DNA from 3 places in the Sphingomonas sp. GW821-FHT04B01 genome. Region 1 is predicted to be linked to each of the others. Evidence: predicted binding sites of a transcription regulator. Region 1 holds the regulator's gene; each other region holds the start of a gene.
What was found. Region 1 encodes LexA, which represses DNA repair genes until DNA is damaged. Its sites were predicted from a motif close to GTTCCNCNCTTGTTCT; they were not measured.
Positions count from the first base shown of each region.

Region 2: a site for LexA is predicted at 7,389-7,404, ahead of AC07UH_RS07715 (DNA recombination protein RmuC). Genes of this name have one in related genera too.
Region 3: a site for LexA is predicted at 3,230-3,245, ahead of recA (recombinase RecA). Genes of this name have one in related genera too.

Region 1 is NZ_JBWKTR010000003.1:185,473-195,414, reverse strand. Features, by position in the region: gene AC07UH_RS09770 (nucleotidyltransferase family protein) at 1-356, shown strand, start outside; gene AC07UH_RS09765 (DUF2336 domain-containing protein) at 424-1,491, shown strand; gene AC07UH_RS09760 (sensor histidine kinase) at 1,488-2,831, shown strand; gene AC07UH_RS09755 (hypothetical protein) at 3,059-3,262, opposite strand; gene AC07UH_RS09750 (citrate synthase) at 3,262-4,545, opposite strand; gene gltX (glutamate--tRNA ligase) at 4,562-5,968, opposite strand; gene AC07UH_RS09740 (ComEC/Rec2 family competence protein) at 6,061-8,169, shown strand; gene lexA (transcriptional repressor LexA) at 8,371-9,054, opposite strand; gene AC07UH_RS09730 (molybdopterin molybdotransferase MoeA) at 9,113-9,942, opposite strand, start outside.
Region 2 is NZ_JBWKTR010000002.1:317,144-327,085, reverse strand. Features, by position in the region: gene AC07UH_RS07760 (phosphoenolpyruvate carboxykinase) at 1-20, opposite strand, end outside; gene AC07UH_RS07755 (response regulator transcription factor) at 269-976, shown strand; gene AC07UH_RS07750 (sensor histidine kinase) at 945-2,516, shown strand; gene AC07UH_RS07745 (HPr kinase/phosphorylase) at 2,513-2,941, shown strand; gene rapZ (RNase adapter RapZ) at 2,952-3,860, shown strand; gene AC07UH_RS07735 (PTS sugar transporter subunit IIA) at 3,875-4,282, shown strand; gene AC07UH_RS07730 (HPr family phosphocarrier protein) at 4,279-4,554, shown strand; gene AC07UH_RS07725 (TrmH family RNA methyltransferase) at 4,668-5,465, shown strand; gene AC07UH_RS07720 (hypothetical protein) at 5,649-5,879, opposite strand; gene AC07UH_RS07715 (DNA recombination protein RmuC) at 5,891-7,342, opposite strand; gene def (peptide deformylase) at 7,496-8,014, opposite strand; gene recR (recombination mediator RecR) at 8,085-8,678, opposite strand; gene fmt (methionyl-tRNA formyltransferase) at 8,733-9,644, shown strand; gene truA (tRNA pseudouridine(38-40) synthase TruA) at 9,641-9,942, shown strand, end outside.
Region 3 is NZ_JBWKTR010000007.1:120,337-130,278, forward strand. Features, by position in the region: gene AC07UH_RS15965 (dicarboxylate/amino acid:cation symporter) at 1-519, shown strand, start outside; gene AC07UH_RS15970 (glutathione S-transferase family protein) at 526-1,161, opposite strand; gene AC07UH_RS15975 (class I SAM-dependent methyltransferase) at 1,158-1,985, opposite strand; gene recA (recombinase RecA) at 2,080-3,153, opposite strand; gene AC07UH_RS15985 (4-(cytidine 5'-diphospho)-2-C-methyl-D-erythritol kinase) at 3,314-4,147, opposite strand; gene AC07UH_RS15990 (tetratricopeptide repeat protein) at 4,144-5,748, opposite strand; gene AC07UH_RS15995 (electron transfer flavoprotein-ubiquinone oxidoreductase) at 5,720-7,375, opposite strand; gene AC07UH_RS16000 (uracil-DNA glycosylase) at 7,541-8,284, shown strand; gene AC07UH_RS16005 (lytic transglycosylase domain-containing protein) at 8,281-9,942, shown strand, end outside.

The DNA of each region.
Region 1 (9,942 bases):
TGGCCGCGACGCTGGCGGACCTGCGCGACGAGCCCGCGGCGGAGCGCTGGTTGCAGCGGCTTGCCGGTGGCCTGCCGGCGCTGGCGGCGTTGTTCTACGGTCGACAGGCTGCGCAGGCACAGGCGGACGGCGCGCCCGAGATCCTGGCGATCGGTCTCGTTCTGCTTGCGGTGCTCGGCGAACGCGCGCTCGGGCACCGACCGCGGCGGAGCTGGTGGGGCAGTGCGCCCGCCTATCTGTTGCTCGTCTGGTGCGGTGCGATCGTCTCGGCGCCCGCCATCGGGCTCGGTCTCGCCGCCGTCTACGCCGCCGCCACGCTTGCCGCTGCAATCGAACGATTGCGGCGGCACCCTTAGCGCTGTCTTAATGATAGAGAGGTAGCGTCAGGCCATGGCGGTCGGACCGGAACAGACGGAGCGGGATGTGCTGGACACCCGTATCAATGCAGCGCGCCGGCTCGCCGCGCGGGCGGACGCGCGCCTGACGGGAGCGATCGCCGACTTCTTCCTCGCCGAAGAGGCGCGACTCGACGAGCGGACGCGGCTGACGCTGGGCCGGGTGCTGAGCGGCGTCGTGCAGGGGATCGAGACGGAGATCCGTCGTCACGCGGCGCGCATCCTGTCCGGACGCGATGCCGAAGCGCGCGCCGAGCATTTGCTGACGGCGCAGGACGACGTGGTGCAGCGACTGTCGCGCGCCGGGCTGCTGCGCGACCGGCTGCTGATCGATGAACTTCTCGCGCAGGTGTCCTGCGATCTGATCGCCGCGCGCCTCGCGCCCAGCGCGGCGACCCCCGAACAGGCGAGCCTGCTGGTCCGGCTCGCCGAGGTCGACGATGGCGTCGTCGCCGCAGCCGCGCGCGCGTTGCTGTCGGCGGAGACGCGGCGCCGCGCCGCTGCCGAGCAGGGCGGGGTGGTGACCGGCATCCTGCCCGCCGAACGCCATCATCAACTGGTCTGGTGGGTCGCGGCCGCGATCCGCGAGGCGCAGGTCGCTGCGGGCGGCGAGGACGGCGGCGTCGACCGCGCGATCGTCGAGGCGGCGCAACGCAATCTCGCCGCACACGACGAGGGGCAGCGGCCCGAAGCTGCCGCGGTGCGGCTGGCGGCGGCGATCGACGCGCGCCCGCACGAGGTCGGCGAACTGCTGATCGAAACGCTGGGCGACCGGCGGCTGTTGCTGTTCATCGCGGTGCTCGGCCGGGCGGTCGATCTCGACTTCGAGGGCGCGCGGACGATCGTCCTCGAACCCGAAGGCGACCGGCTGTGGCTGGCCTTACGTGCGGCCGGGCTCGACCGGAGCGCGATCGCACGGATCGCCCTCGCCTTGGCGGATGCCGACCCGCGCCGCGACATCGAGGCGTTCGCCGACGATCTCGACGCGATCGTCACGGTGTCGGCGGAGGCGGCGCGGTCGGCGCTGGCGCCGTTGACGCTGCACCACGATCTGCGCATGGCGATCGCGGCGCTCACTCGCGAGGCGGTGCGATGAGGGTCGACAGCATTCCCGACATGCCGCTGAGCCATGCCTCGCTCGACGGCGAGGGGCGGTTGATCGCCGCCGACCCGGCGCTGATGGCGCTCAACGATCAGGCCGGCGGGGCGATCGGGGCGGCGCTGGCGATCCCGCAGCTGGCGACGGTGGTGCGGCTCGCGCGGCGACTCGGCATCCTGGTGTCGCGGTCGGTGACGGTCGCCGATCAGGACGCGGACCTCGAACTCTGGGTGCGGGTGCAGCCGGACGGCGAGGGGGTGCGGATGGCGGTGAGCGGCTGGCGCGGCTTGCGCCCGCAGCCTGTCGCGGAACGACCGCTGGCGACGGTGATCGAGGATGGCGCGATGTCGTGGGAGACCGACGCCGGCCTGCGACTGACCTTCGTCTCGATCGATCCGGCGCGGCGGCTGGGGCTCGATGCGCTCGGGCTGCTCGGCCAGCCGCTGACTTCGCTGTTCACGCTCGATGCGACCGAGAGTGGCGCCTTGCCGATCCTCGAGGCGGTGGCGCGGCGGCGCCCGTTCGACGAGCAGCGCGCGCGGCTACGCAGCGGCGATACGCGCATGCTGCTGACCGCGACGGTCAAGGAAGATGCCGCGGGCGATTTCGCCGGGCTGGCCGGCGTGGCGCGCGTCGCGGAAACCGCGCCTGCGCCGGTCGAGGCGACGATCTCGACCGACTTCACCGAGGGGCTCGATCGCGCGTTGCGCTCGCCGCTCGCGCGGATCATCGCGCACGCCGACACGATCCACGCCGAGGCGGAGGGGCCAGTGCAACGCGACTATGTCGATTATGCATCGGATATCGCCAATGCCGGTCGCCATCTGCTCGGACTGGTCGACGACCTCGTCGATCTGCAGGCGGTCGAGCGCGCCGATTTCTCACTGGAAACCGAGGCGATCGATCTTGCCGACGTCGCCCGGCGCGCGGCCGGCCTGCTGTCGGTTCGCGCCGCCAATGCCGGCGTGGCGATCGCGCGCCCCTTGCCGGACCTGCGCGTGCCGGCCTCCGGGGATTTTCGCCGCGCCTTGCAGATCATGGTCAATCTGATCGGCAACGCGCTACGCTATTCGGCCGAGGGTGGCGTGGTCAGCGTCACGGTCAGCCGCAGCGGCGACATGGCCGAAGCGGTCGTCGCGGATCAGGGCAAGGGCATCGCGCCGGAGGATCAGGCGCGCATCTTCGAGAAGTTCGAACGCGTCGATCCGAGCGAGGCGGGCGGCAACGGCCTCGGCCTCTATATCGCGCGGCGGCTGGCGCGGGCGATGGGGGGCGATCTTGGCGTGGAAAGCGTGCCGGGAGACGGTGCGCGGTTCACGCTGTCGCTGCCGGTTTAGGGGCATTGCCGCAGGATGTCGGGGATCGCAGCGTTTGGAACCGGCGGAGTTATACGGGATATTCCTCCCCCGCCAGGGGGAGGTGGCACGGCGAGGCCGTGACGGAGGGGGAGGAAAGGGTGAGAGCCCGCTTGTAAAGCTCCCGCCTTTCCTCCCCCTCCACCATTCGGCTGGCGCCGAACGGTCCCCCTCCCCCTGGCGGGGGAGGAATTAGGCGATCGACGCTTTTACCGCCGCATCCGTCGCGCCACCAGGATCAGCAGCAGCCCTGCGACCGCCAGCGCGACGCCGCGGTCGGCCCACGGCCGCTGGTCGAGCATGAAGCTCGATTCGGGCCAATGGACGTAGCCCAGGCCCTGACCGATCCACAGCATCCCCATCAGCGCCATCAGCACGCCGATGGAGAACAGGACCGGCCGGGCGCGGCGCATCAGCGCTGGTCCACCGGAACGTAGCTACGCTGCGTCGGGCCGGTGTAGAGCTGGCGCGGACGACCGATCTTCTGGTCGGGATCGGTGATCATCTCGTTCCACTGCGCGACCCAGCCGACGGTGCGGGCGAGCGCGAAGAGCACGGTGAACATCGAGGTCGGGAAGCCGATCGCCGACAGGATTACGCCCGAGTAGAAGTCGACGTTCGGGAACAGCTTCTTCTCGATAAAGTAATCGTCGCTGAGCGCCAGTTCCTCGAGCCGCAGCGCGGTGTCGAACAGCGGATCGTTGACCTTTAGCGCGTCGAACACCTCGCGCACCGTCTTCTGCATCACCGTCGCGCGCGGATCGTAATTCTTGTACACGCGATGGCCGAAGCCCATCAGGCGGAACGGATCGTTCTTGTCCTTGGCGCGGGCGATGAACTCGGGGATGCGCTCGGGCGTGCCGATCTCGCGCAGCATGTTGAGCGCCGCCTCGTTGGCGCCGCCATGCGCCGGGCCCCACAGGCAGGCGATGCCCGCCGCCATGCACGCGAATGGATTGGCGCCCGACGAACCGGCGAGACGCACGGTCGAGGTCGACGCGTTCTGCTCGTGGTCGGCGTGGAGGATGAAGATGCGATCCATCGCCTTCTCGACCGCCGGATTCACCTCATAAGGCTCGGCGGGGACGCCGAAGGTCATGCGCAGGAAGTTACCGGTGTAGCTGAGCGAATTGTCCGGATACAGGAACGGCTGGCCGACGCTGTACTTGTACGCCATCGCGGCGATCGTCGGCATCTTGGCGATCAGGCGGTGGCTGGCGATCGTACGCTGCACCGGATCGTGGATGTCGGTCGAATCGTGGTAGAAGGCCGACAGCGCGCCGACGACGCCGCACAGGATCGCCATCGGATGCGCGTCGCGACGGAAGCCGCGGAAGAAGGTCGCGAGCTGCTCGTGCACCATCGTGTGCCGCGAAATCGTATGCTCGAACTGCGCCAGCTCGCCCTTCTCGGGCAACTCGCCGTTGAGCAGTAGGTAGGCGACCTCCATGAAGCTGGAATTTTCCGCCAGCTCGCCGATCGGATAGCCGCGGTGCAGCAGAACGCCTTCGTCACCGTCGATATAGGTCAGCTTCGATTGGCACGACGCCGTCGAGGTGAAGCCCGGATCGTAGGTGAAGTCGCCGGTCTGCGCATAGAACTTCCGGATGTCGACAACATCCGGCCCGACCGTGCCGGACATGACCGGGTAGTCGAAATCCTTACCGTCCACGGATACTTTGGCGGCGTCGGTCATGTCGTTGTCCTTCCTATCAGACTGCCATTCGGTCCGCGATCCGGCCGAGGCTTTCCTCTTTGCCGAGAAGCGCGAGCACGTCGAAGATTCCGGGCGATGTCTTGCGCCCGGTGAGAGCGGCGCGGAGCGGCTGGGCGACCTGCCCGAGCTTGACGCCCTGGGCCTCGGCGACCTGCCGTACCGCTGCTTCGAGAGCCTCCTGATCCCACTGCTGCACCGCGTCAAGCGCGGCGTGCAGCGCAGCGAGAAGCCGGGGTGCGGTGCCGCCGAGCAGGTCCGAAGCTGCCTGATCGAGGTCGAGCGGGCGGTGGGCGAACAGGAAGCGCGCGCCCTCGCTCAATTCGTTGAGGTTGGCGGCGCGCGCCTTGAGCACCGGCATCGCGCGGGTCAGCAACTCCGTGTCGGCATAGCCGCCGATCGGCGCGATCAGCGCGGCAAGACGGGCATCATCGGCGGCGCGGATATAATGACCGTTGAGATTTTCGAGCTTCTTGAGGTCGAAGCGCGACGGGCTCTTGCCGACGCCGGCGAGGTCGAACCATTCGGTCGCCTGCTCGCGGCTGATGATCTCGTCGTCGCCATGGCCCCAGCCGAGGCGCAGGAGGTAATTGTCGAAGGCTTCCGGCAATATGCCCAGTTCGTCGCGATAGGCCTCGATGCCGACCGCGCCGTGGCGCTTCGACAGCTTCGCGCCGTCGGTGCCGTGGATCAGCGGGATATGCGCGTAGACGGGCTCGGGCCAGCCGTTCGCCTTGTAGATCGGCAGCTGGCGGAAGGCGTTGTTGAGATGGTCGTCGCCGCGGATGACGTGCGTCACGCCCATGTCATGGTCGTCGACCACCACCGCGAGCATGTACGTCGGCGTCCCGTCCGAGCGCAGGAGGATCAGATCGTCGAGCTCGGCATTCTGGACGGTCACCGAGCCCTGGACGCGATCCTCGATCGTCGTCGCGCCGTCGCGCGGCGCCTTGAGGCGGACGACGAAGGGCTGGTCTGCGGGTGCCGTCGCCGGATCGGCGTCGCGCCACGGCGAGCGGATGCGCAGCGGCTGCTTCGCCGCCTGCGCCGCTTCGCGCTGCGCGGTGATCTCCTCGGCGGTCATGTAGCAGCGATAGGCGTGGCCGCTGGCGACCATCTGATGCGCGACTTCGGCATGACGGTCGGCGCGGGCGAACTGGAAGACGGCGTCGCCGTCCCAGTCGAGGCCGAGCCATTTCAGCCCGCCGAGGATCGCGTCGATCGCCGGCTGGGTGGAGCGGGCGCGATCGGTGTCCTCGATGCGCAGCAGGAACTTGCCGCCTTGATGGCGCGCGTAGAGCCAGTTGAACAGTGCGGTACGCGCACCGCCGAGATGCAGATAGCCGGTCGGCGACGGCGCGAAGCGCGTGACGATCGTCGCAGGATTATCGTTCGTGGCGCTCAACCGCGCTTGCTCCCAAGGTTCGAGACGTGACGGCCGGAGCGGCCGCCGCGGGCCCTAGCACGCGGCTTCTGCGCCTTCAAATGCCCCGCGCCATGGAACGGTTGCGCGTCGGTATCGAAGAATGGCTGGAGGCGGAACGCGATCAGTTGGTGCTGTGGCTGCCGGTGGCATTCGGTGGCGGGATCGCGGCGTGGTTCGTGCTGCCCGATCCGCGGGCGTGGACGACGACGTTGCTGCTGTGCGCCGCAGCGGCGTTCGCCGCCATCGGGCTGGCACGCGGCGACCGGGCTGCGCGGGTCATCGCCCTCGGAGCCGTGGCCGTCGCCGCCGGTTTGGCGCTGATCTGGTGGCGGGCGGAGCGGGTCGCCGAACCGGTGCTCGCGCGCCCGGTCGTCGCGGTGGTACGCGGCAGCGTCGAGCGGGCCGAGCCGTTGATCGCACGCGGACTGATGCGGCTGACGATCCGCGCCGACGCCGGCCAGGGCCTGCCGACGCGGCTGCGGGTCAATCTCGCCGCAGCGGACGTACCGGCGGACGTGGGGGCGGGTGCGGTCGTCCGGCTGCGGGCGCGACTGATGCCGCCGCCCGACGCCGCGGTGCCCGGCGCCTATGATTTCGCACGGGTGGCGTGGTTCGCGGGTATCGGCGCGAACGGGCGTGGTTTCGCGCCGGTGACGGTGATCCGGCCCGCCCCGGCGGGGGGTGGCCTGCGGACGCGGCTGACCGATCATATCACCGCCCGGCTGGACGGCAGCCGCGGCGGGATCGCGGCCGCGCTCGCCACCGGTGACGAGGGTGCGATCACCCCGGACGATTCGGAAGCGATGCGCCGTGCCGGCCTCGCGCATCTCTTGTCGGTCAGCGGGTTGCACATCACCGCAGCCGTCGGCGCGACGATGCTGCTGGTCATGCGGCTGCTCGCCTTGTGGCCGTGGCTGGCGATCCGCGTCCGGTTGCCGCTGGTCGCGGCGGCGGCAGGAGCGCTGGCGGCGATCGGCTATACCTGGCTCACCGGCAGTCAGGTGCCGACGATCCGATCCTGCGTCGCATCGCTGCTGGTGCTGGGGGCACTGGTGCTCGGGCGCGAGGCGGTGACGTTGCGGCTGGTCGCCGCGGGCGCGATGACGGTGCTGCTCGTCTGGCCGGAGGCGGTGACCGGCGCGAGCTTCCAACTGTCCTTCGCGGCGATCGCGGCGATCGTCGCGCTGCACGAGCAGCCGCGTATCGAATCGTGGTTCGCGCCGCGTGAGGAGGGGCGAATGGCTCGCGTACTGCGGTCGCTGGCGTCGCTGCTGCTCACCGGGCTGGTCGTCGAGGCGGCGCTGATGCCGATCGCGGTCTATCATTTCCACAAAGCGGGGCTCTACGGCGCGGCGGCGAACATCGTCGCGATCCCGCTCACCACCTTCGTGGTGATGCCGCTCGAGGCGCTCGCCCTGCTGCTCGACGCCTTGGGCTGCGGCGGGCCGGTCTGGTGGGCGACCGATATTGCCCTGCGCCTGTTGCTGGTCCTCGCGCATGCGGTCGCCGCGGCGCCGGGATCGTCGCTTGCGCTGCCTTCGATGCCGGCGGCGGCGTTTGCGCTCCTGGTGGCGGGGGGATTGTGGTTGGCTTTGTGGCGGACGCGGTGGCGGCGGCTCGGCGTGGTACCGCTCGTCATCGGTGCGGGCTGGACGTGGCTGACGCCCGCGCCCGACCTGCTGGTGACGGGCGACGGGCGGCATATGGCGGTGCGTGTCGGCGGCGGTCTGGCGCTGCTGCGTGATCGGGCCGGGGACTATACGCGGGACATGCTCGCCGAAAACGGCGGCGCCGACGCGGGGATGCTATTGGGGGAGCAGGCGGCGGCGCGCTGCACGCGCGATGCGTGCGCGGCCGATGTGGATGCGGGCGGGCGGCGCTGGCGGGTGCTGGCGACGCGGAGCCTGTATCCGGTGAACCGCGACGATCTCGCGACGGCCTGTGCGCGTGCGGATGTGGTGGTGAGCGAACGCCATCTGCCGCGGGCGTGCCGGCCGCGCTGGCTCCGGCTGGACGCGCCGATGCTGCGGCGGATCGGCGGGGTCGCGGTGACCTTCGCGGGTGGCGAGGTGCGGACGGTGCGGCGCGACGGGGATGCACATCCGTGGTTCGCTGCCGTGCGGGTCATGCCGGCGGTGACGGGCGAGCACCATAGAAAGCGTCGATGGGGTGCCTCGTGAAAGTCCGCCAGTGCTCCTGCGGACGCAGGAGTCCAGAGCCAAGCAGAACAACGGCGTATGGCGTTCCGGACTCCTGGGCTCCTGCTTTCGCAGGAGCACCGGGATGACGTTCCCAGAGGTCTCGAACAAGTCCGGGGTGACCGAGAGAGGGTGGAAAGCGTTGGGCGTACATGGAGGCCCATATGCGATCCCGCCGGCGGCTCAATCGTAGCGGCGCAGGATGCCCGACAATTTGCCCTGCACGCGGACGTGCGAGGGCACGTAGCGTTGCGGTTCATAGGCGCGGTTGGCCGGATCGAGCCGGACCATCGCGCCCTCGCGACGGAAATATTTGAGCGTCGCCTCGCTGTCGTCGATCAGCGCGACGACGATCTCGCCGTCGCGGGCGACTTCGGTCCGGCGGATCAGCGCATAGTCGCCGTCGAGAATACCCGCCTCGACCATCGAATCGCCCGATACTTCCAGCGCATAATGTTCGCCCGAACCGAGCAGCGCGGCCGGCACCGCGAGCATCGAGCTTCCCTCGAACGCCTCGATCGGCACGCCGGCGGCGATGCGGCCGTGCAGCGGGATCTCGATGACGTCGTTGGCCGGCGTCGCCGTGGGGCGGACGTTGCCGGTCTTGGCAGGGGGCGCGGCCGGAGCGGCCGGCGCGGGCTTGCGTTCCGACCGTTCCGGCATGCGCAGCACTTCGAGCGCGCGGGCGCGGTTGGGCAGGCGGCGGATGAAATGCCGTTCCTCGAGCGCGCTGATCAGGCGGTGGACGCCCGATTTGGATTTCAGGTCGAGCGCTTCCTTCATCTCCTCGAACGAGGGCGAGATGCCGGTTTCTTCCAGCCGGTCGTTGATGAAGCAAACGAGCTCGTGTTGCTTGCGCGTGAGCATGAGCGGACCTTCCCCGTCGGAACAGACGCGGAACTTCTAGGGAACAGGATAGCGCCCGTCAAGCGATGACGAGGATTTCTGCCGAGTCGCCCGCACTGGCGGCAGGCGCGTCCACCGGCCGCACAATCAGGCAGTGCGAGCGGGCGAGCGTGAGGAGCATCGAACTGTCCTGGATGGTCGAGGCAAAGGCGCGACCGTCGCGCAGCTCGGCGCGCAGATAGTCGGTGCGCGGGCCGTTCGCGGGCAGATCCTCGCCGAGGATGGTCATCGTCGTGCGCGGTAGCGGGTCGACGGCGCCGGCGAGGCGCGCGACCAGCGGTTTGACGAACAGCAAGGCGGTGACAAACGCGGACACCGGATTACCGGGCAGGCCGAGCAGGATCGTGTCGCCGAGCCGGCCCGCCATCATCGGCTTGCCGGGGCGCAGCGCGATCCGCCAAAAGTCGATGCTGCCGCCGGCGGCCTCGAGCGCCGGGCGGACGAGATCGTGGTCGCCGACCGAAGCGCCGCCGGTGGTGACGAGCAAATCGGCATCGACACCGGCGAAGGCGTCCCGCAACGTGCCGAGATCGTCGGGGAGGATGCCGAGGTCGATCAACTCGATCGGCAGGTCGGCGAGCAGCGCCGCCAGCATCGCGCGGTTCGATTCGGGGAGCACGTCGGCCGAGGCGCCGCGGCCGGGCTCGACCAATTCGTCGCCGGTCGCGCAGATCGCGACCCGCACGCGGCGGTGGACGGCGATCGTCGCCACCCCGCCGGTCGCCGCGACCGCGATCCGCGCGGCGGTCAGCCGCTCGCCCTGCGCGATCAGCCGGTCACCGGTGGTGAAATCGAGGCCGCGGCGGCGGGTGTTGCGGCCGTGCGTCGGCGGACCTTCGCCGATCAGCA
Region 2 (9,942 bases), on a different contig from region 1:
ATGCGCTCGTTCACGTACATCCTCCCAATGCGTTCGGCCCGGCGCGCGCATCCTGGGGAGGGTCTGCACGCACGCCGGTGATCGGCCTGCGCATAAGCCAGCCGCGACGTAGCGTCAAATCGCCGCGCGACGGACGGTGGGTCGTTACGGGACGGAATGATGGCCTCTCCGGCGTTTGTGGGCCGCTACACAGGGGAGACTATCGCCCGGTTGAGCCTCGCGCCGCTTTGCCCTACCGCAGGCCGATGATGCCGAGGGTCCCCCACGTATGACCGCGACGATCGCGCTGGTCGACGACGACCGCAATATCCTGACCTCGGTCTCGATCGCCCTGCAGACCGAGGGGTTCCTGACCCGCGTCTATTCGGACGGCGAGACCGCGCTCAAGGCGCTCACCGACAATCCGCCCGATCTCGCCATCTTCGACATCAAGATGCCGCGGATGGACGGGCTCGAGCTGCTGCGCCGGCTGCGCGAGAAGAGCCAGATCCCGGTGATCTTCCTGACCAGCAAGGACGACGAGCTCGACGAGGCGCTCGGCCTGGCGATGGGCGCGGACGATTATATCGCCAAGCCGTTCAGCCAGCGGCTGCTGATCGCCCGCATCCGCGCGATCCTGCGCCGGACCGAGGTCGCCGCCACCACGGCGGAGGATCCGGCAGCGACCGGCAGCGAACCGCTGGTGCGCGGGCGGCTGTCGATGGACCCGGCGCGGCATCGCACCACCTGGGGCGGCGAGCCGGTGACGCTGACCGTGACCGAATTCCTGATCCTCGAAACGCTCGCGCAGCGGCCGGGCATCGTCAAGACGCGCAACCAGCTGATGGATGCCGCCTATCAGGACGACATCTACGTCGACGACCGCACCATCGACAGCCATATCAAGCGCCTGCGCCGCAAGTTCCGCGGCGTCGATCCCACCTTCGACGCGATCGAGACCCTGTATGGCGCCGGATACCGATTCTCCGACGAGTGAGCCGCGGCCGGAGGGCGGCGATCTTGCGCTGCGCTGGTCGGGGCAGATCTCGCTCACCCGCCGCATCCTCGCGGTCAACATCATCGCGCTGCTGCTGCTCGCCGGCGGCTTCTTCTACCTCGATTCGTATCGCAGCCGCATCGTCGACAGCCGCGTCGCGCAGGCGGCGCGCGAGGCGCGGCTGATCGGCGAGGCACTGGCGATGGTCGCCCCCGACCAGCGCGACGACCTGCTGTTGCGGCTGACACGCGACACGAACGCGCGGCTCAGGGTGTTCGACGCGACGGGGCGGACGATCGTCGACAGCCGCGCGCTGGGATCGCGCAACGCGGTGCTGCTCGATCCCGACAAACAGGCCTGGGACCAGGTGGTGGCGCGCTGGCTCGACGCCGGGATCGACATCATCGTCGGCGCGGCGCGTGCGCCGCTCTACCGCGAGCGGAGCGACGGGCGGCAATGGCCCGATGTACGGCGGGCGCGTACCGGGCTGAGTTCGGCGAGCGTCTGGCGTGCGCCCGACCGGACGCCGGTGATCACCGCCGCGGCGCCTTTGCCGAGCGGCGGGGTGGTGATGACGACGATCAACGCGCGCGACATCACCCAGACGGTGCGAATCGAGCGCTTCCGATTGAGCCTCGTGCTGCTGCTGGTGACGATCGTGTCGGTCGCGCTGTCGCTGTTCCTCGCGCGGACGATCGTACGGCCGCTGCGCCGGCTGGCGCGGGCGGCGGTGCGGGTGCGCCTCGGCCGGGCGCGCGAGGTCGTCGTCCCCCGTTTGCCCTCGCGCCGCGACGAGATCGGCAGTCTGGCGCGCGCGCTCTCCGACATGAGCCTCGCGCTGCGTGCGCGGATCGATGCGACCGAGGCGTTCGCCGCCGACGTGACGCACGAGATGAAGAACCCGCTCGCCTCGCTGCGGTCGGCGGTCGAGGGGCTCGACGCGGTCAGGGACCCCGACTTGCGCGCGCGGCTGCTGTCGATCGTCCGCGACGACGTCCATCGGCTCGACCGGCTGATCACCGACATCTCCGAGGCGTCGCGCCTCGACGCGCAGCTCAGCCGTGCCAAGTTCGAGGCGATCGATATCGCGGCGATGATCCGCGCGCTGGTCGGCCAGCGGCTCGCTCGCGAGGTCGAGCGCGGCGTGCGGCTGCGCTTCGATCATGCCGGGGCGCCGCTGGTGACGCTCGGCGAGGGCGCGCGGCTCGAACGCGTGTTCGACAATCTGATCGACAACGCCCTCTCCTTCTCGCCCGACGGTGCGCTGATCGCGATCGCGGTGGCGCGCGAGGGCGACGATCTCGTCGTCCGCGTCGAGGACGAGGGGCCGGGCGTGCCCGAGGAAGCGCGCGAGGCGATCTTCCGCCGTTTCCAGTCGATCCGCCCCGAATCGGAAGCGTTCGGCCAGCATTCCGGCCTCGGCCTCGCGATCGCGCGGACGATCGTCGAGGCGCATCAGGGCAGCATCGCGGTCGAATCGCGCGAGGACCGGTTGGGCGGTGCGCGCTTCGTCGTCCGCCTGCCGCTCGTTGCCGAATGATCGCGCGCGAACGCCGCCACGCGACCTGCGTCGCGATCCACGGCCGCGCGGTGCTGCTCGAAGGGCCGCCGGGGGCAGGCAAGTCCGACCTCGCATTGCGGCTGATCGATCGGGGCGCGATACTGGTCAGCGACGACCAGACATTGCTGGTGCGCGACGGTGCGACGCTGCTGGCCAGCGCGCCGGCGACGATCCGCGGCCAGATCGAGGTGCGCGGGATCGGCATCGTCCGCATGGCCTCGGTCGACGACGTGCCGGTCGCGCTGATCGTCCGGCTCGACGGCGCGCCCGTCCGCATGCCAGAGCGGCAGCGGCGCCGGCTGGCGGGACTCGACGTGCGCGAGATCGGGCTCGACGCGTTTCACGCCGCGACGCCGCTCAAGATCGAATGGGCATTGCGTCAGCCCGAGGCGACACCGGAATGAGGTTCCTGCTATGACCAAGGACATATTGCTCGTCACCGGCCTGTCCGGCGCCGGCAAGTCGACGGTGCTCAAGACGCTGGAGGATCTGGGCTGGGAGGTGGTCGACAATCTGCCGCTGGTGCTGCTCGACCGGTTGCTCGACGCGCCGCTCGCCGCGGGGGCGGCCGACGACAGCCAGCCGCTGGCGATCGGTATCGGCGCGCGCACCCGCGACTTCGACCCGACGCGCATCGTCGAGCGTATCCGTACGCTGCGTGACGACCATGGCCTCGATATCGGCATGCTGTTCCTCGACTGTTCGGGCGCCGAGCTGGAGCGGCGCTATTCGGAGACGCGGCGGCGGCACCCGCTCGCGCCCGACCGGCCGGCGGGCGACGGCATCGCCCGCGAGCGCGAATTGCTGCGTCCGTTGCGCGACTGGGCCAACCGGTTGATCGACACCACCGACCTCACCGCCAATGCGCTGGCGCAGCAGGTGCGCACGACCTTCGCCGGCCACGGACGCGACGCGCCGGTGCTGTTGATCCAGTCGTTCGGCTTCGCGCGCGGGCTGCCGCGCAACGCCGATCTCGTCTTCGACATGCGTTTCCTGCGCAATCCGCATTGGGACCCGGTATTGCGCCCCGGCACCGGACTCGACGCCGATGTCGCCGCCTATGTCGCAGCGGACCCCGCCTATCCGGCGGCAATGGCGCAGATCGGCGGCCTGCTCGAACTGCTGCTGCCGCGCTATCGTGCCGAGGGCAAATCCTATGTCAGCGTCGCGATCGGCTGTACCGGAGGGAGACATAGATCGGTCCATGTCACCGAGCTTCTCGCTGACCGGTTGCGCAAAGCGGGTTTTTCGCCCACCATTACGCATCGCGACCTCGGGGCCGCACCGCAGGACTCGCTCGAGGGGCCGCCCGCCAGCAAATGAGTAACGTATCTGAGATGATTGGCCTCGTTCTGGTGACGCATGGGCGGCTTGCGGAGGAATTCGTGACCGCGATGATCCATGTCGTCGGCCCGCAGGATCGCATCGCGACGATCTCCATCGGTCCCGACGACGATATGGAGGAGCGGCGTGCCGATATCGCCACGGCGATCGGCGCGGTCGATTCGGGGCGCGGCGTGATCGTGCTGACCGACCTGTTCGGCGGCACGCCGTCCAACTTGGCCATCTCGCTGATGGAGCGCGGCCGGGTCGAGGTGATCGCGGGAATGAACCTACCGATGCTGATCCGGCTCGGTTCGGCGCGCAAGTCGATGAAGGTCGTCGAGGCGGTGGCCGCGGCGCGCGAGGCGGGGCGCAAATATATCTCGGTCGCCTCCGAAGTGCTCGGCGAGGCGGCGGCGTGAGCGACGAGATCGCACGCACCGTCCTCATCACCAACAAGCGGGGGCTCCACGCGCGGGCGAGCGCCAAGTTCGTCACGCTCGCCTCGACCCAGCCGGTCGAGGTCAGGGTCAGCAAGGACGACGGCGCGGTGACCGGCACCTCGATCATGGGGCTGATGATGCTCGGCGCGGCCAAGGGCGATTCGATCACGATCAGCGCGAGCGGCGACGGCGCCGAGGCGGCGGTCGGCGCGCTGTGCGAGCTGGTCGAAGCCAAATTCGGCGAAGATTGACGGCGGTGGCGCCGCGGCAAAGCCGCGTCGTCGGACGCGGCCGATGCCGCGCCGGCCGGGCGCGTCGTTTTCGCCTTGCGCCAGCCTTCGGCTAGCGCGAAGGCCGACGCGCCATGCCCCGTGAAATCACCGCCTTTTCCAACCCGCTTGTCAAATACGCCCGCGAGCTGCGCGACAAGCGCCATCGCCGCGGCGCGCGCCAGTTCATGGCCGAGGGGCTGCGTATCCTCACCGAGGCGCGCGAGACCGGGCGGCTGCCGCGCATCCTGTTCTATGCGGCGGGCAATGCCGACCATCCTTTGGTCCATGCCCTGTCGATCGACGTCGAGATGGCGGGCGGCGAGTCGATCCAGACAACGCCCGACATCCTGTCCAAACTGTCGGGCAAGGACAATCCGCAGGCGGTGGTCGGCGTGTTCGACGAGTTCGACCGGACGCTCGCCGATCTCGATCGGACCACGGCGAAGATCTGGCTGGTCGCCGAGCGGCTGCGCGATCCCGGCAATCTCGGCACGATCCTGCGCACCGCCGATGCGGTCGGCGCGGGCGGGCTGATCCTGATCGGCGAATGCGTCGATCCCTTTTCGGTCGAGGCGGTGCGCGCCAGTATGGGGGCGCTGTTCACCATTCCCGTCGTGCGGAGCGAGTGGGCGTCATTCCTCGGCTGGCTGCGCGAGGGGCCGGGGCAGCTCGTCGGGCTGAGCCTCGATACCGAACACGATTATCGCGCGGCGCGCTACGCGGCGCCGACCTTCCTGCTGACCGGCAACGAGGCGCAGGGGATGCCGGCGGACTATGCCGCGGCGTGCGACCTGCTGGTCAAGATCCCGATGCTGGGCAAGGCGGACAGCCTCAACGCCGCGGTTGCAACGGCGGTGATGGCCTATGAGGTGCTGGCTCAGCACGGCTAAGGCTCATCCTCGCGTCTTGCCGGGCAGCCAACATGGACGAGTTGGACGCCTTAATCAAAACGATCGAGCCCTATCATTTCGACATCTGCACCGATCAGAAAACAGCCATTCGGATATCACGGCTGTCACCAGTGGAACAGCAGCGCCGGGTTCGGCCGCCGCATCAAAGCCTTGCCGATCGGCCTAGCCTCCGATCATGCCGCTGACCCGGATCGCGCCGCCGCGGTTGACGATCCGGCCGGACACCATGCCGCTGATCCGCGCCCGGGCGCCGGCCTCGATATAGACGTCTCCCGCGACCATGCCGCTGATCCGGACATCGCAGCCAGAGCGAACGATCACGTCGCCCGCCACCATGCCGGACAGCCTGCCGTCGTGATCCATGATGACGTCGCCGTGATGCATGCCCTTCATCGCCCGCTCCTCTATTCCGCCGCATCCGGCAGGCGCAGCGCTTCCTCGCCGTAGCGCGCCAGGGCCTCGACGGGTTCCGCGACGCCGATCTCACGCGCACCGGGCTCGATATTGAGATCGCGGAACTTGCGCGCCGACACTAAGGCGCGGCTTTCGAAGCTCGAGACGAAATTGTTGTAATTGTTGACTGCGGTGGTGAGGCCCCCGCCCACCTTGCGGAGATCCTCGCCGGCCTTGGCCAGCCGGTCGTAGAGTTCCTTGCCGAGCGCGCCGATGGCTCGGGCTTCGGTGGCCAGTTTCTCCTGCCGCCAAACCGCCGCCACCGTGCGCGCGATTGCGATGAGGTTGGTCGGCGTCGCCAGCAACACCCTTTTGTCGAACGCATAATCCCACAGGCCGGCATCATGCTCCAGCGCGGCGGACAGAAAATGTTCGCCGGGGACGAACATCACGACATATTCCGGCGTGTCGTCGAACTGCGACCAATAGGCCTTGGCGGACAGGCCGTTGATATGCGCGCGCATCGACGCGGCATGCGCGGTGAGGCCGATGTTTCGCTCGCCCTCGTCGACCGCGCCGAAGGCGTCCTGATAGGCGTTGAGCGACACCTTGGCGTCGATAATCAGCGACTTGCCGCCGGGGACTCGGACGATCGCATCGGGGCGCAGGCGGCCCCCTTCCCCGTCGGCGACGCTGACCTCCATCGCGAAATCGGTATGTTCGGCGAGGCCGCAGGTTTCGAGCACGTTGCGAAGCTGTTGCTCGCCCCAGCGACCGCGCGCCTTGGGGGCGTTGCGCAACGCGTTGACCAATTTGGCCGCCTCGCCCGAGACGCGTTCCTGACCGAGCCGCATCTGTTCGATCTGGCCCTTGAGATCGCCGAAGGCGTCGCGCCGCTCGGCCTCGACCTTGGCGACGCCCTCCTCGTAACGGGCGAGACGGTCGTTGACCGGCTGGAGCAAGGATTTGAGATTGGTGCCGGCGAGTTCCTCCGACTGGCGGAAGCGCGCTTCGGCGCGATCGAGGAACGCCTTTTGCGCGTCGGTCAGCGCCTTGTTGGCGAGGTCGTTGAACTGCGCCGCCATCTGCTCCTTGGCGTCGCGCATGTCGAACAGGCGCGCTTCGAACGCCTCGATCTGCGCGCCGGTGCTGGCGAGCGCGGTGCGGGCGGCGTCGCGATCGGCGCGGATCGTCGCGAGTTCGTCGCGCAGCGCGTCGAGGGTAGCTGCGCGATCCTCCGACTGGGCGCGCAGCGCGGCGAGGTCGCGCATCGCCTCGTTGCGCTCACGCTCGACGGCGTCGCGGGCGCGGGCGACCAGCTCGGCGTCGGCGGCCTTGCTCTGCGCCACGGCGAGATCGGCCGCGAGGCTGCCGGCCTTGCGGTTGGCGAGCAGCGCGCCGACGAGCAGGCCCGCGGCCAGCGCAAGGATGGCGATGATGACGATCGTCAGGTCCACGTTCATTCCCTTTGGCGGCCGGCAAACCGAGCCGGCAGTCTTGTCGTGGCGAGGAACATAGATCGAACGTCGGGGGGAGGACAGTCCCTAAATACGGCAGACGGGATGCGAGAGGCTAGCAAGCCCCGCCCCTTCCTTCAGGGGGGCTGGGCAAACGCCTTAGCGGCGCATCTTCGCCAGCTTCTTCATCACCATATCGCGCTTCAGGCGGCTGATATGGTCGATGAAGAGCACGCCGTTGAGATGGTCGATCTCATGCTGCATGCAGGTCGAGAGCAGCCCGGTCAGCTCTTCCTCATGGCGCTCGCCTTGCTCGTCGAGCCAGCGGACGCGGCAGCTCGCCGGGCGCGCAACGTCGGCATATTGTTCGGGGATCGACAGGCAGCCTTCGTTATAGCTGCTCGTCTCTTCGCTGACCGAGAGGATTTCGGGGTTGATATAGGCGTGGGGCGCCTTGATCGGCTTGTCTTCCTCGTCCTTCTCATCCTGCAGGTCGATGACGAGGATGCGGCTGTCGACGCCGACCTGAATTGCGGCGAGGCCGATGCCGTTGGCGTCGTACATCGTGTCGATCATGTCCCGGACGAAGGCGCGCGTCTCGTCGGTGACCTGCTCGACGGGCTTGGAGATCAGGCGCAGGCGCGGATCGGGGACTTCGACGATGGGAAGGACTGCCATGTGGCGTGAGCTAGGTGGCGAGGGGTTTGGCGTCAAGTTCGAGCATAGTCCTCCCCGGCACGGGGAGGAATTAGACCGGACGTCGCGCGCGCAGCGCCTGCGCGAGCGTGCCTTCGTCGAGATAGTCCAGCTCGCCGCCGACCGGCAGGCCGTGCGCGAGCTGGGTCACGCGCACCGGGAAGCGTTCGATGCGGTCAGCGAGATAATGCGCCGTCGTCTGGCCCTCCAGCGTCGCGTTCATCGCGAGGACGACCTCGTCGATGCCGCCGGCCTCGATCCGGGTGACCAGCGCGTCGATCGCGAGATCTTCCGGGCGGATGCCTTCGAGCGCCGACAGCCGGCCGCCGAGGACGTGGAAGCGGCCGGGAAACAGCCGCGAGCGTTCGAGTGCCCACAGATCCGCCACTTCCTCGACCACGCAGAGCGAGCGCTGGTCGCGGCGCGGGTCGGCGCAGATCGCGCAGGGGTTGGCGGTGTCGACGTTGCCGCAGGTGGCGCAGGTTTCGAGCCGTTCGTCGACCGCTTCGAGCGCGGCACGCAGCGGACCGAGCGCCGCCTCGCGCTTCTTGAGCAGATGCAGCACCGCGCGGCGCGCCGAGCGCGGGCCAAGGCCGGGGAGGCGCGCGAGCGCCTGGGTCAGGGCTTCGATTTCGGGAGAGGCCATGACGGAACAGATAGGGGGTTGCGCCGTCGCCCGCCAGCGCGTTGAAGGCAGGCCATGCGGATCATCTTTATGGGAACCCCCGACTTCGCCGTACCGACGCTGGAGGCGCTGGTTTCGGCCGGGCATGACGTCGTCGCGGCCTATAGCCAGCCGCCGCGCCCCGGCGGGCGGCGCGGGCGCGAGACGGTCGCCTCGCCGGTGCAGCAGCGCGCCGAGGCGCTCGGGATCGCGGTGCGGCATCCGGTCAGCCTGAAGGGCGCGGAGGAGCAGGCGGCGTTCGCGGCGCTGGACGCGGATGTCGCGGTGGTGGCGGCGTACGGGCTGATCCTGCCGAAGCCGGTGCTGGCGGCGCCGCGGTTGGGGTGTCTCAACGTGCATGGCTCGCTGCTGCCGCGCTGGCGCGGGGCGGCGCCGGTGCAGCGCGCGATCCTCGCTGGCGATGCCGAGACCGGGGTTGGGATCATGCAGATGGAGGCGGGGCTCGATACCGGGCCGGTGCGGATGGAAGGGCGCGTGGCGGTCGATCGCAAGACCGCGGGCGAGCTGACCGCAGAGCTTGCGGCGTTGGGCGCGCGGTTGATGGTCGAAGTGCTCGGCGATCCCGACGCGCATCCGCCGGTGGCGCAGCCCGAGGCGGGCGTCACTTATGCCAGCAAGATCGACAAGGCGGAGGCGCGGATCGACTTCACGCGTAGCGCGGTCGAGGTCGAGCGGCTGGTGCGCGCCATGCACCCGGCGCCGGGGGCGTGGTTCGAGATCGCGGGCGAGCGGGTCAAGGTGCTCGCGGCCGACGTGCTGCCGTTCAGCTTCCCCGGCGGCGAGGGGACGACGGTGGACGATGCGCTGACGATCGCCTGCGGCGACGGCGCGATCCGGCCGACGCTGGTGCAGCGCGCCGGGCGCGGCGTGACCAGCACCGCCGAGTTGCTGCGCGGCTTTCCGGTGCGATCGGGCACGCAGCTTTGACGCGGTTCGCGCTGACGGTGGAATATGACGGCCGGCCGTTCATGGGCTGGCAGCGGCAGAAGCACGGGCCGAGCGTGCAGCAAGCGCTGGAGGAGGCGGTGTTCGCGGTGACCGGCGAGCGGACCGCGGTGCATGCGGCGGGGCGGACCGATGCCGGGGTGCATGGGCTGGGGATGCGCGCGCATGTCGATATCGGCAAGGATATCGCGCCGTTCCGGTTGATGGAGGCGCTGAATGCGCGGGTGCGGCCGGCGCCGGTGGCGGTACTCGATTGCGTCGTGGTGGCGGACGACTGGCA
Region 3 (9,942 bases), on a different contig from region 1:
CCGCTGCTCGTCGCCTTCACCACCGCCTCGTCGGAAGCCGCCTATCCGCGCATGCTGGAGGCGCTCGACAAATTCGGGGTGCCGCCGCGCATCGCCAGCTTCGTGCTGCCGCTCGGCTATTCGTTCAACCTCGACGGCTCGATGATCTACATGACCTTCGCGTCGCTGTTCATCGCCCAGACCTATGGCATCGACCTGCCGCTCGGCACGCAGATCGCGATGCTCTTGTTCCTGATGATCTCGTCCAAGGGCATCGCCGGCGTGCCGCGTGCCAGCCTCGTTGTGATCGCGGCGGTGCTGCCGGTGTTCAAGATCCCCGAGGCGGGCCTGCTGCTGATCCTCGCGATCGACCATTTCCTCGACATGGGGCGCACCGCGACCAACGTGATCGGCAATGCGGTCGCGGCGTCGGTGGTGGCGAAATGGGAGGGCGGGTTCGATCCGCGCGAGCCCGCGACGATCGACCCCGCGGTGGCCGAGGGGCCGGCTACACCGGCGGCGACCAGCTTCCGGCACTAGCCGCCATCAGGCGTAGGCGTAGCGGCCGCCCTTCTCCAGCGCCGCCTGATAGGCCGGCAGCGCGTGGACCTTCTCGAGCCAGGCGATCGTCGCCGGGCGCGAGGCATCGAGGCCGGCGCGGCTGCGCGCCGCTTCGAGCGGGAAGCTCATCATGATGTCGGCGGCGGTCATCACGTCGCCGGCGAACCACGGGCGTTGCGCCAGCTCCGCTTCGACATAGTCGAGATGGACGTCAATCATCGGCTGGATGCGCTTGACCGCCGCCTTGCCCATCAGCGGGATGCGGCCGAGCACCAGCTTGAGCAGCAGCGGCGGCATCATCGAACCCTCGGCATAATGGAGCCAGAAGCGGTAGCGCAGCACCGATTCGCGATGCGCCGGCGGCCCGAGCCGGCCGTCCGCCTTCTCGACGAGATATTCGACGATCGCACCGGTCTCAGCGATCACCCGGCCGCCGTTGGCGTCGAGGTCCTCGATCACCGGCGACTTGCCGAGCGGGTGGACCCGTTTCAGCTCGGGCGGCGCCAGCATCGTCTTGGGATCGCGCTGATACCGCTTGATCTGATAATCGAGGCCCAATTCCTCGAGCATCCACAAGATCCGCTGCGAGCGGCTGTTCTCGAGATGGTGGACGATGATCATACGGTCTCCCCTGTCGCGCGGGCGGTCCATAGCCAGGCCGCCGCAGGGAAATCCACGACAGGGCCATTTCGTTGCGCCGTCAGCGCCGCGCGCAGGCGGGCGAGCAGCGCCGGACGGTCTTCCGCGGCGGCATCGCGGAGCCGCGAGGCGGCAGGTCCGATGCGGGTGAGGAAGGCGACGGCATCCTCGACCGCCTCCTCCCCCGCGCCGACGCGATAGCTGAAGCGGGTGAGAACGGCGGTCGCGTCGGCCCAGCCGGCGGCGGCGAGGACCGCAGCGCCCGCCTCCGGATCGGCGAAGGCGAAGGGGCCGGGCACGTAGCTGGCCGAGCGTTGCGGCGCGGGGGTGATCAGCGTCGCCCAGGGATTGTCGGCGACGGCGGCGAAGCAGCTGAACACCAAGCGGCCACCGGGCCGCGTCGCGGCAGCAAGACGGGTGAAGGCAGCCGCGGGATCGGCGAAGAACATGACGCCGTGGCGCGAAACGATCAGGTCGAGCGGCGCGAGCTCGGCCGCGGCGACCAACGCGTCGGCGGTGCGGAAGTTGAGATTGGCGCGCGCATGGTGCGCGTCGGCGACGGCGACGAGGTCGGACGATAGATCGGCCCCGGTGACGCGCGCGTCTGGCCGGGCCGAGGCGAGCGCGGCGGCGGTGGCACCGGCGCCGCAGCCGATGTCGAGCGCGGTGATCGCGCCGGCCGGCGCGGCGGCGAGGATCGCGGCGTCGAGCCGTGGAGCGAGATCGGCGAAGGCGCGCTCGGTCCGGCGCCATTCCTCCGCCCAGACGGTGCCGACGCGGCCGGTCCAGTCAATATGGGTGGTCATCGGCAGTCTCCGGAGTAGGTTGGCGCAATTCCAAACAAAAGAGGCCCGCCGTTGCCGGCGAGCCTCTTTTTCCGTGCTTATCGATGCGCCGACATCAGATGTCGTCGTCGGCTTCCGGGCCGGCCATCATCTCCTCGGCGACCTTCTCGGTGCGCTGACGGATCGCCTTTTCGAGGCGGTCGGCCATTTCGGGATGCTCGCGCAGATAGGTCTTCGAATTCTCGCGGCCCTGGCCGATGCGGACGCTATCGTAGCTGAACCACGCACCCGATTTCTCGACCAGCCCGGCCTTCACGCCGAGATCGAGGATCTCGCCGATCTTGGAGATGCCCTCGCCGTACATGATGTCGAATTCGACCTGCTTGAACGGCGGCGCGACCTTGTTCTTGACGACCTTGACGCGCGTAGCGTTGCCGGTGACCTCTTCCTTGTCCTTGATCGCGCCGGTGCGGCGGATGTCGAGACGGACCGAGGCGTAGAATTTCAGCGCGTTGCCGCCCGTCGTCGTCTCCGGGTTGCCGTACATCACGCCGATCTTCATGCGCAGCTGGTTGATGAAGATCACCATGCAGCGCGAGCGGCTGATCGAACCGGTCAGCTTGCGCAGCGACTGCGACATCAGCCGGGCCTGCAGTCCGACGTGGCTGTCGCCCATCTCGCCCTCGATTTCCGCACGGGGCACGAGCGCGGCGACCGAATCGACCACCAGCACGTCGATCGCGTTCGAGCGGACGAGCGTGTCGACGATCTCGAGCGCCTGTTCGCCCGTGTCGGGCTGCGAGACGATCAGCTCGTCGATGTTGACGCCGAGCTTCTTGGCATAGACGGGATCGAGTGCATGTTCGGCGTCGACAAAGGCGGCGGTGCCGCCGCCCTTCTGCGCCTCGGCGATGACGTGCAGCGCGAGCGTCGTCTTGCCCGACGATTCGGGGCCATAGACCTCGATCACGCGGCCGCGCGGCAGACCGCCGACGCCGAGCGCGATATCGAGGCCGAGCGAACCGGTGGAGATCGTCTCGACCTCCATCGACTGTTTCGCGCCGAGCTTCATTGCCGAGCCCTTGCCGAAGGCGCGGTCGATCTGGGCCAGCGCGGCGTCGAGCGCCTTCTGCCGGTCGGTGGATGCGGTTGCCATGCCGGTGTCGATCACTTTCAGATTGGCGGCCATCGGGAGGTTCCTCGCTAGAGCAAGCGCGTCACCGGGGCAACGCGTCTGTTTCGCTATGTACGGCGTTTGTTCTCTTGGAACAAGAGGGGAACGCTAAGCCGCGGCAGGATTGTGGGTGGTTCGCCATCCCGCGTCGGAAAGGCGTCCGCGAAGACCGGGTTCAGGTCAGCGTCGTCGCCAGCGTCCACCACCCCTCGGCGGCTGCGCGCGCCGCCGCGGCGTCGCGCGCCGCGACCGACTCGAACAGCGCGAAACAGGTCGCGCCGCTCCCCGACATCCGCGCCAGACGCACACCCGCCGCCGCATCGAGCAGCGCCAACACCGCGGCGATCGCCGGCGCGATCGCCACCGCCGGCGCCTGCAGGTCGTTGCGCCCGACCAGCGCACGCGCGAGCAGATCGCCGTCGGCGGCGATGCCGCCGCGGTCCACGCCATCCCATCTCGCGAACACCGCCGCGGTGCTCACCGCGACGCCGGGATTGACCAGCAGCAACGGCATGCCCGCCAGCCCCTCGACCGGCAGCAACGCCTCGCCCTTCCCCGTGCCGAGCGTCGCGCGGCCGAGCAGGCAGGCGGGGACGTCGGCACCGAGCGCCTCGGCGATGACGAACAGCCGCGGGTCGTCGGGCGCGATGCCGTGCAGCCCGGCGAGCGCCCGCAGCATCGCCGCCGCGTCGGCCGAGCCACCGCCGATCCCCGAGGCGATCGGCAGATGCTTGTCGAGCGTGATCGCATGCGGCTGCGCGATACCGAAGGCCGCGCGGAAGGCGTGCGCGGCGCGGATCACCAGATTGTCCGACTCCGCAGCGCCGGCGAGCGCGGCGGCGAACGGTCCGGTGATCGCGAACCGGTCGGTCGCGTCGGGCACCACCGTCACGCTGTCGCCATCGGCGGCGAAGACGAACAGCGTCTCCAGCTCGTGATAGCCGTCGGGGCGACGACGACGGACGTGGAGCGCGAGGTTGATCTTGGCAGGCGCCGGCTCGACGATCATTTGCGCGGCAGCCCCTGCACCGCCTTGGTGGCGAGCCGCGTCGCATCATCGGCCGAGGCGGTCAGCGCCGCGGCGCGCCAGGCGTAGCGCGCCTCGTAACGGCGGCCGCGGGTCCAATAGAGGTCGCCGAGATGCTCGCCGATCTCCGCATTGACCGGATCGCCCGCGGCGGCGCTTTCGATCAGCGGCTGCGCGCGGGTGACGTCGCCGCCGATGAAATAGGCCCAGCCGAGCGAATCGGCGATCGAGGCATCGTCGGGCTTCAACGCATGCGCGCGTTCGAGCATCGCGATCGACTGCGGCACGTCGACCCGCCGCTCCGCCTGCGCATAGCCGAGATAGTTGAGCGCGAGCGGCTCGCGCGGCGCGATCGCCACCGCTTTCTGCAAGGCGACGCGCCCTGCCGGCCAGTCGCCCGCCTGTTCGAGCGCGCCGCCATATTGCAGCCAGGCGCTCCACGCGGTCGGATCGGCGTCGACGACGCGGCGATACCAGTCCGCCGCCTCGCGATGACGGTTCATCGCGCTGAGCTGGTCGGCATAGGTCTGCCAGTCGCTCTCGCCCGCCCCTGCCCGCTCGGCACCGCTGCGGGCGAGCGCCAGCGCGTCGGCGGGGCGGCCGGCGGTGGTCAGGATGCTGATCCGCGTCGCACCGGCGGTCGCCGCATAGGGACTGGCGGGCGCGATGCCGTCGAGCGTCGCCAGCGCGCGCGGGATCGCCTTGTCCTTGGCGAGCGCGGCGGCGAGCAGCAGCCGGGCGCGGTCGTTGGCGGGATAAGCGATCACCGCGGTGCGCGCGAGCGCGATCGACAGATCGGTGGCGTCCTGATCGGCGAGGTCGCCGGCGATCCGCCCGAGCAACCGCGACACGCCGAACCCGAGCGTCGGCTGCGCGGCATCGCCCGCGCGCACCGCCGCGAACCCCGGATCGCCGCCGGCGAGCAGCGCGCGCGCCCGATCGGTCTCGCCGCGACCGAACAGCAACTGCCCGGCGGACAGGCGCAGGTCGACCGGCGACCCCGTCTCGCGCAGCGCCTGGATGGTGGCCAGCCCCCGTGCGGTATCGCCGCGGGCGATCTGGAGCAGCGCCGCGGTCTCGGCGGTGAGCCGCTGGCTGACCGGGTCCTTCCCCGCGCGGGCGATCTGCGGCGCGGGATCGGTCCCTTCCGCGAACGCGATCCACGCGCGCAGCGACGGCACCAGCACCGCCAGCGGCGTCGCGGCGAGCGCATCGGTCGCCGCGCTCGCGCCGGCGACGTCCTGTTTCGCCGCGGCGACGGCGAGCGGCAGCAGCGGCAGGTCGGCGGGCGCTTCGGGCCGGCCGCGCAGCACCGCGACGGCGCGGGTGGCGAGCGCGACGTCGCCGGCGGCCAGCGCCTCGCGATAGGCGCGCAACGCGACGGCCGTGCTCGCCGGCGCGGCGGCGAGCGCGCGGGCATAGCCGGCGGCGGCGAGATCGACCCGGCCGTCGGCATCGGCGGCGCCGGCCTTGAGATAGTCGGCGAGATGACCGGTGTCGGCCGCTGCCGGCGGGACCGCGCCGAAGCTCAGCAGCGACGCGAGGAACAGGCGTTTACATATTGGGATAATTCGGGCCTCCACCACCCTCCGGCACCACCCAGTTGATGTTCTGGGTCGGGTCCTTGATGTCGCACGTCTTGCAGTGGACGCAGTTCTGCGCGTTGATCACGAACTTGGGATCGCCGGTCTCCTGGCCCACGATCTCGTAAACGCCGGCCGGGCAATAGCGTTGCGCGGGTTCGTCGTAGAGCGGCAGGTCGTATTCGACCGGCACGTTCGGGTCCCTCAGCGTCAGATGGACCGGCTGGTCCTCCTCGTGATTGGTGTTCGACAGGAACACCGAGGAGAGGCGGTCGAAGGTCAGCACGCCGTCGGGCTTGGGATAGACCGGCGGCTTGACCAGATCCTTGCGCCACAGGCTTTCGTGATCGGGATGATGCTTCATCGTGAACGGCATCTTGAGCCCGAAATGCTCCAGCCACATCGTCACGCCGGCGAGGCCCGAGCCGAGGAAGTCGCCGAACTTCTTGACCAGCGGCACGACGTTGCGGACGACCGACAGCTCCTTGTGCAGCCAAGACGTCTCGAACGCCGCGGGATAGGCGGCCAGTTCGTCGTGCTCGCGCTGCGACAGGATCGCCGCGACCGCAGCCTCGGCGGCCATCATCCCCGACTTCATCGCGCCATGCGTGCCCTTGAGCCGCGGCACGTTGAGGAAGCCCGCCGAACAGCCGATCAGCGCGCCGCCGGGGAAGACCAGCTTCGGGATCGACTGCAACCCGCCGTCATTGATCGCGCGCGCACCATAGGACACGCGCTTGCCGCCCTTGAGGATCGCGGCGATCTCGGGATGGGTCTTCCACTTCTGCATCTCCTGGAAGGGCGACAGATAGGGATTGGTGTAATTGAGCCAGGTGACGAAGCCGAGGCTGACCTGTCCGTTCGCCTGATGATACAGCCAGCTGCCGCCGTTGGCGTCGTCGCCGAGCGGCCAGCCCTGCGTATGGATGACGCGGCCGGGACTGTGCAGCGCGGGATCGATGTCCCACAATTCCTTGATGCCGAGGCCATAGACCTGCGGCTGCGCATCCTTGGCCAGATCGAAGGTGCGGATCACTTCCTTGGTGAGGTGGCCGCGCACGCCCTCGGCGAAGAAGGTGTATTTGGCGTGGAGCTCGAGCCCCGGCGTGTAATCGGGCTTGTGCGTGCCGTCGCGTGCGACGCCCATGTCGCCGGTGGCGACGCCCTTCACCCTGCCCTGTTCGTCGAACAAAATCTCCGCGGCGGCGAAGCCGGGGAAGATCTCGACGCCCAGCTCCTCGGCCTTGCCCGCCAGCCAGCGGCACAGATTGCCGAGGCTGCCGGTATAGGTCCCCTTGTTGTGCATGAACGGCGGGGTGAGGAATTCGGGCAAAGTGCGCTTGCCGGTCGCGGTCAGCACCCAATGGTGATTTTCGGTCACCGGCACCTCGGCGAGCGGGCAGCCGTCCTCGCGCCAGTTCGGCAGCAGTTCGTCGAGGCTGCGCGGATCGATCACCGCACCCGACAGGATGTGCGCGCCGACCTCCGAGCCCTTCTCCAGCACGCAGACCGACAGGTCCGCGCCCTGCTCGGCCGCGACCTGTTTGAAGCGGATCGCCGCCGACAGGCCCGCCGGGCCGGCGCCGACGATCACCACGTCATAGGGCATCGATTCGCGTGTCGACATCATTCCACTCCCGGGCACCGTCCGCGGTGCATCACGCTTGTATGTTGTCGGCGGCGGCAAAAGCGTTCAGGCGCACGACGACAACGGCTCGTCTCCGGCCCGCGATCGGACAAGTTGACGCAAACGTCAACCTGGAGAAGGATCGTCGCAACAAAAAGGAATAATGTGGGGGCCGATCAGCATATCGACTGGATGAGCAGCGTCGGCAGCGCGCTCGACTGGTGGCAGGAGGCGGGCGTCGACACGCTCGTCGAGGATGCGCCGCGCGACTGGCTGAGCCAGCCGATGCCGGCGCCCGTCGCCTTCGCCGCAGCGGTCTCCGCGGCCGCGGTGCCGGCCGCCCCCGCCGCCGCGACGATGCCCGACGCGCTCGCCGACTTCATCGCGTGGCGGCTGGGCGATGCGGTGCCCGAGGTCGAGTGGCGCGGCGTGTCGATCGCCGCCAGCGGCCCGCCCGACGCCGCGATCATGGTCCTCGTCGATTGCCCCGACAAGGACGACGGCGAGGCGGGCACCTTGCTGAGCGGCGCCGCCGGCGCCCTGTTCGACCGGATGCTCGCCGCGATCGGCCTGTCGCGCGACACGATCCACCTCGCCGCGGTCTGCGCCAGACGGCCGGTGGCCGGGCGGATGCCGCGCGATACCGAGACGCGGCTGTCCGACATTTCGAAGCACCATATCGGGCTGGTCGCGCCAAAACGGCTGCTGCTGCTCGGCAATGCGGCCAGCCGTGCCATTCTGGGGGCGGAAATGCCGGGGACGCGCGGGTCTTTGCATTCATTTAACCATAAGAGCGGAGAGACCGGGGTCGTCGCCAGCTTTCACCCGCGCTTCCTCATCGAGAAGCCCGTGGCGAAGGCGGAGGCCTGGAAGGATCTGCAATTGCTGATGGGAAACCTGCCCGCATGACCCGCACGCTCGCGCTGACCCTGGCGCTGATCGCGCTGCCCGCCGCCGCGCATGCCGCCGGGCCGACCGAACCCGCCGGCGACGCCAGACTGCCCGCGGCGACCGCCCTCGCCGATCGCATCCCCGATCAGCTCGATGCGACGCAGCGCGAGGGCTATCGCGCGGTGTTCCAGGCGATCCGCGACGGCAAATGGCAGGACGCGCAGCTCGGGCTCGACGCGATGAAGCCCGGCCCGCTCCATGCGATCGCGCGTGCCGAGCTGTTCACCGCCAAGGGCTCGCCGCGCGTCGAGCTGGAGCCGCTCGTCGCTTTGCTCAACGAGGCGCCCGAACTGCCCGAGGCCGAATCGCTTGCCCGCCTCGCCAAGTCACGCGGCGCGGCCGAACTGCCGCCGCTGCCGCAGGCGCAGCGATTGATCTGGCAGGACGGCGCCCCCCGCCGCGTCCGCGCCAAGGCGACGAAGAGCGACGAGATCGCCGCCGATCTGGCGCTCAAGATGCAGCCGTTCGTCAAGGCCGACATGGGGCCCGAGGCGCAGGCGCTGCTCGAGACGACGCCGGGCCTGACCATCGAGGCGCAGACCGAATGGCAGGCGAAAGTCGCCTGGATGTATTTTCTCACCGGCGACGACGCCAACACCCGGGCGATGGCGGCGAAGGCCGCCGCCGGCTATGGCGACTGGGCGGTGCAGGGCCGCTGGACCGGTGCGCTCGCGGCATGGCGCCAGAACGATTGCGCCGCGGCGGAAAGCGGCTTCGAGGGCGTCGCCGCACGCGCGACCGACGTCGATCTGCGCGCCGCCGCGCTCTATTGGACGTCGCGCGCCGACATGGTCTGCGGCCGGCCCGACAAGGTGCAAGCGCGACTGCAATCCGCCGCGCAATTCTCTGAGAGCTTCTACGGCCAATTGTCGCGTCAGGCACTGCTGATCAAGGACAAGGGCAAGCCGTCGACGCAAATCGTCGCGGCGGACTGGGCGCGGCTCGACAAGCGGCCCAATATCCGCGTCGCCGCCGCGCTCGCCGAGATCGGCGAGACCGACCTTGCCGACACCGTCGTGCGCCAGCAGGCACGGATCGGCGACCCGTCCGAATTCGGCAGCCTCGTCCGCGTCGCCGAGGCGTTGAGCCTGCCCGCGACCACCGTATGGCTGGCGCACAATTGCCCGCAGGGCGTCGTCGCCACCGCCGAGGCGCGCTATCCGACGCCGAACTGGACGCCGTCGAGCGGCTGGCGTGTCGACAAGGCGCTCGTCTACGCCCACACGCTTGAGGAGAGCGGCTTCCGCAACAAGGTGGTGAGCCCGGCCGGCGCCTATGGCCTGATGCAGATCATGCCCGCCGCCGCGACCGATTATTCGCGCGAGCGCGGCCTGCCGCTCGACAAGGCGGCGCTTACCAAGCCCGCCACCAACATGGATATCGGCCAGCGCCATCTCGAACGGCTGCGCGACATGGCCGGCGTGACCGGCGGGCTGCTGCCCAAGGTGATCGCCGCCTATAACGCCGGGCCGCGTCCGGTCGGAGACTGGAACGCGATCGTCCACGATAACGGCGACCCGCTGCTCTATATTGAGAGCATCCCTTATTGGGAGACGCGCGGCTATGTGACGACGGTGCTGCGCAATTACTGGATGTACGAGGCGCAGGGCGGCCGC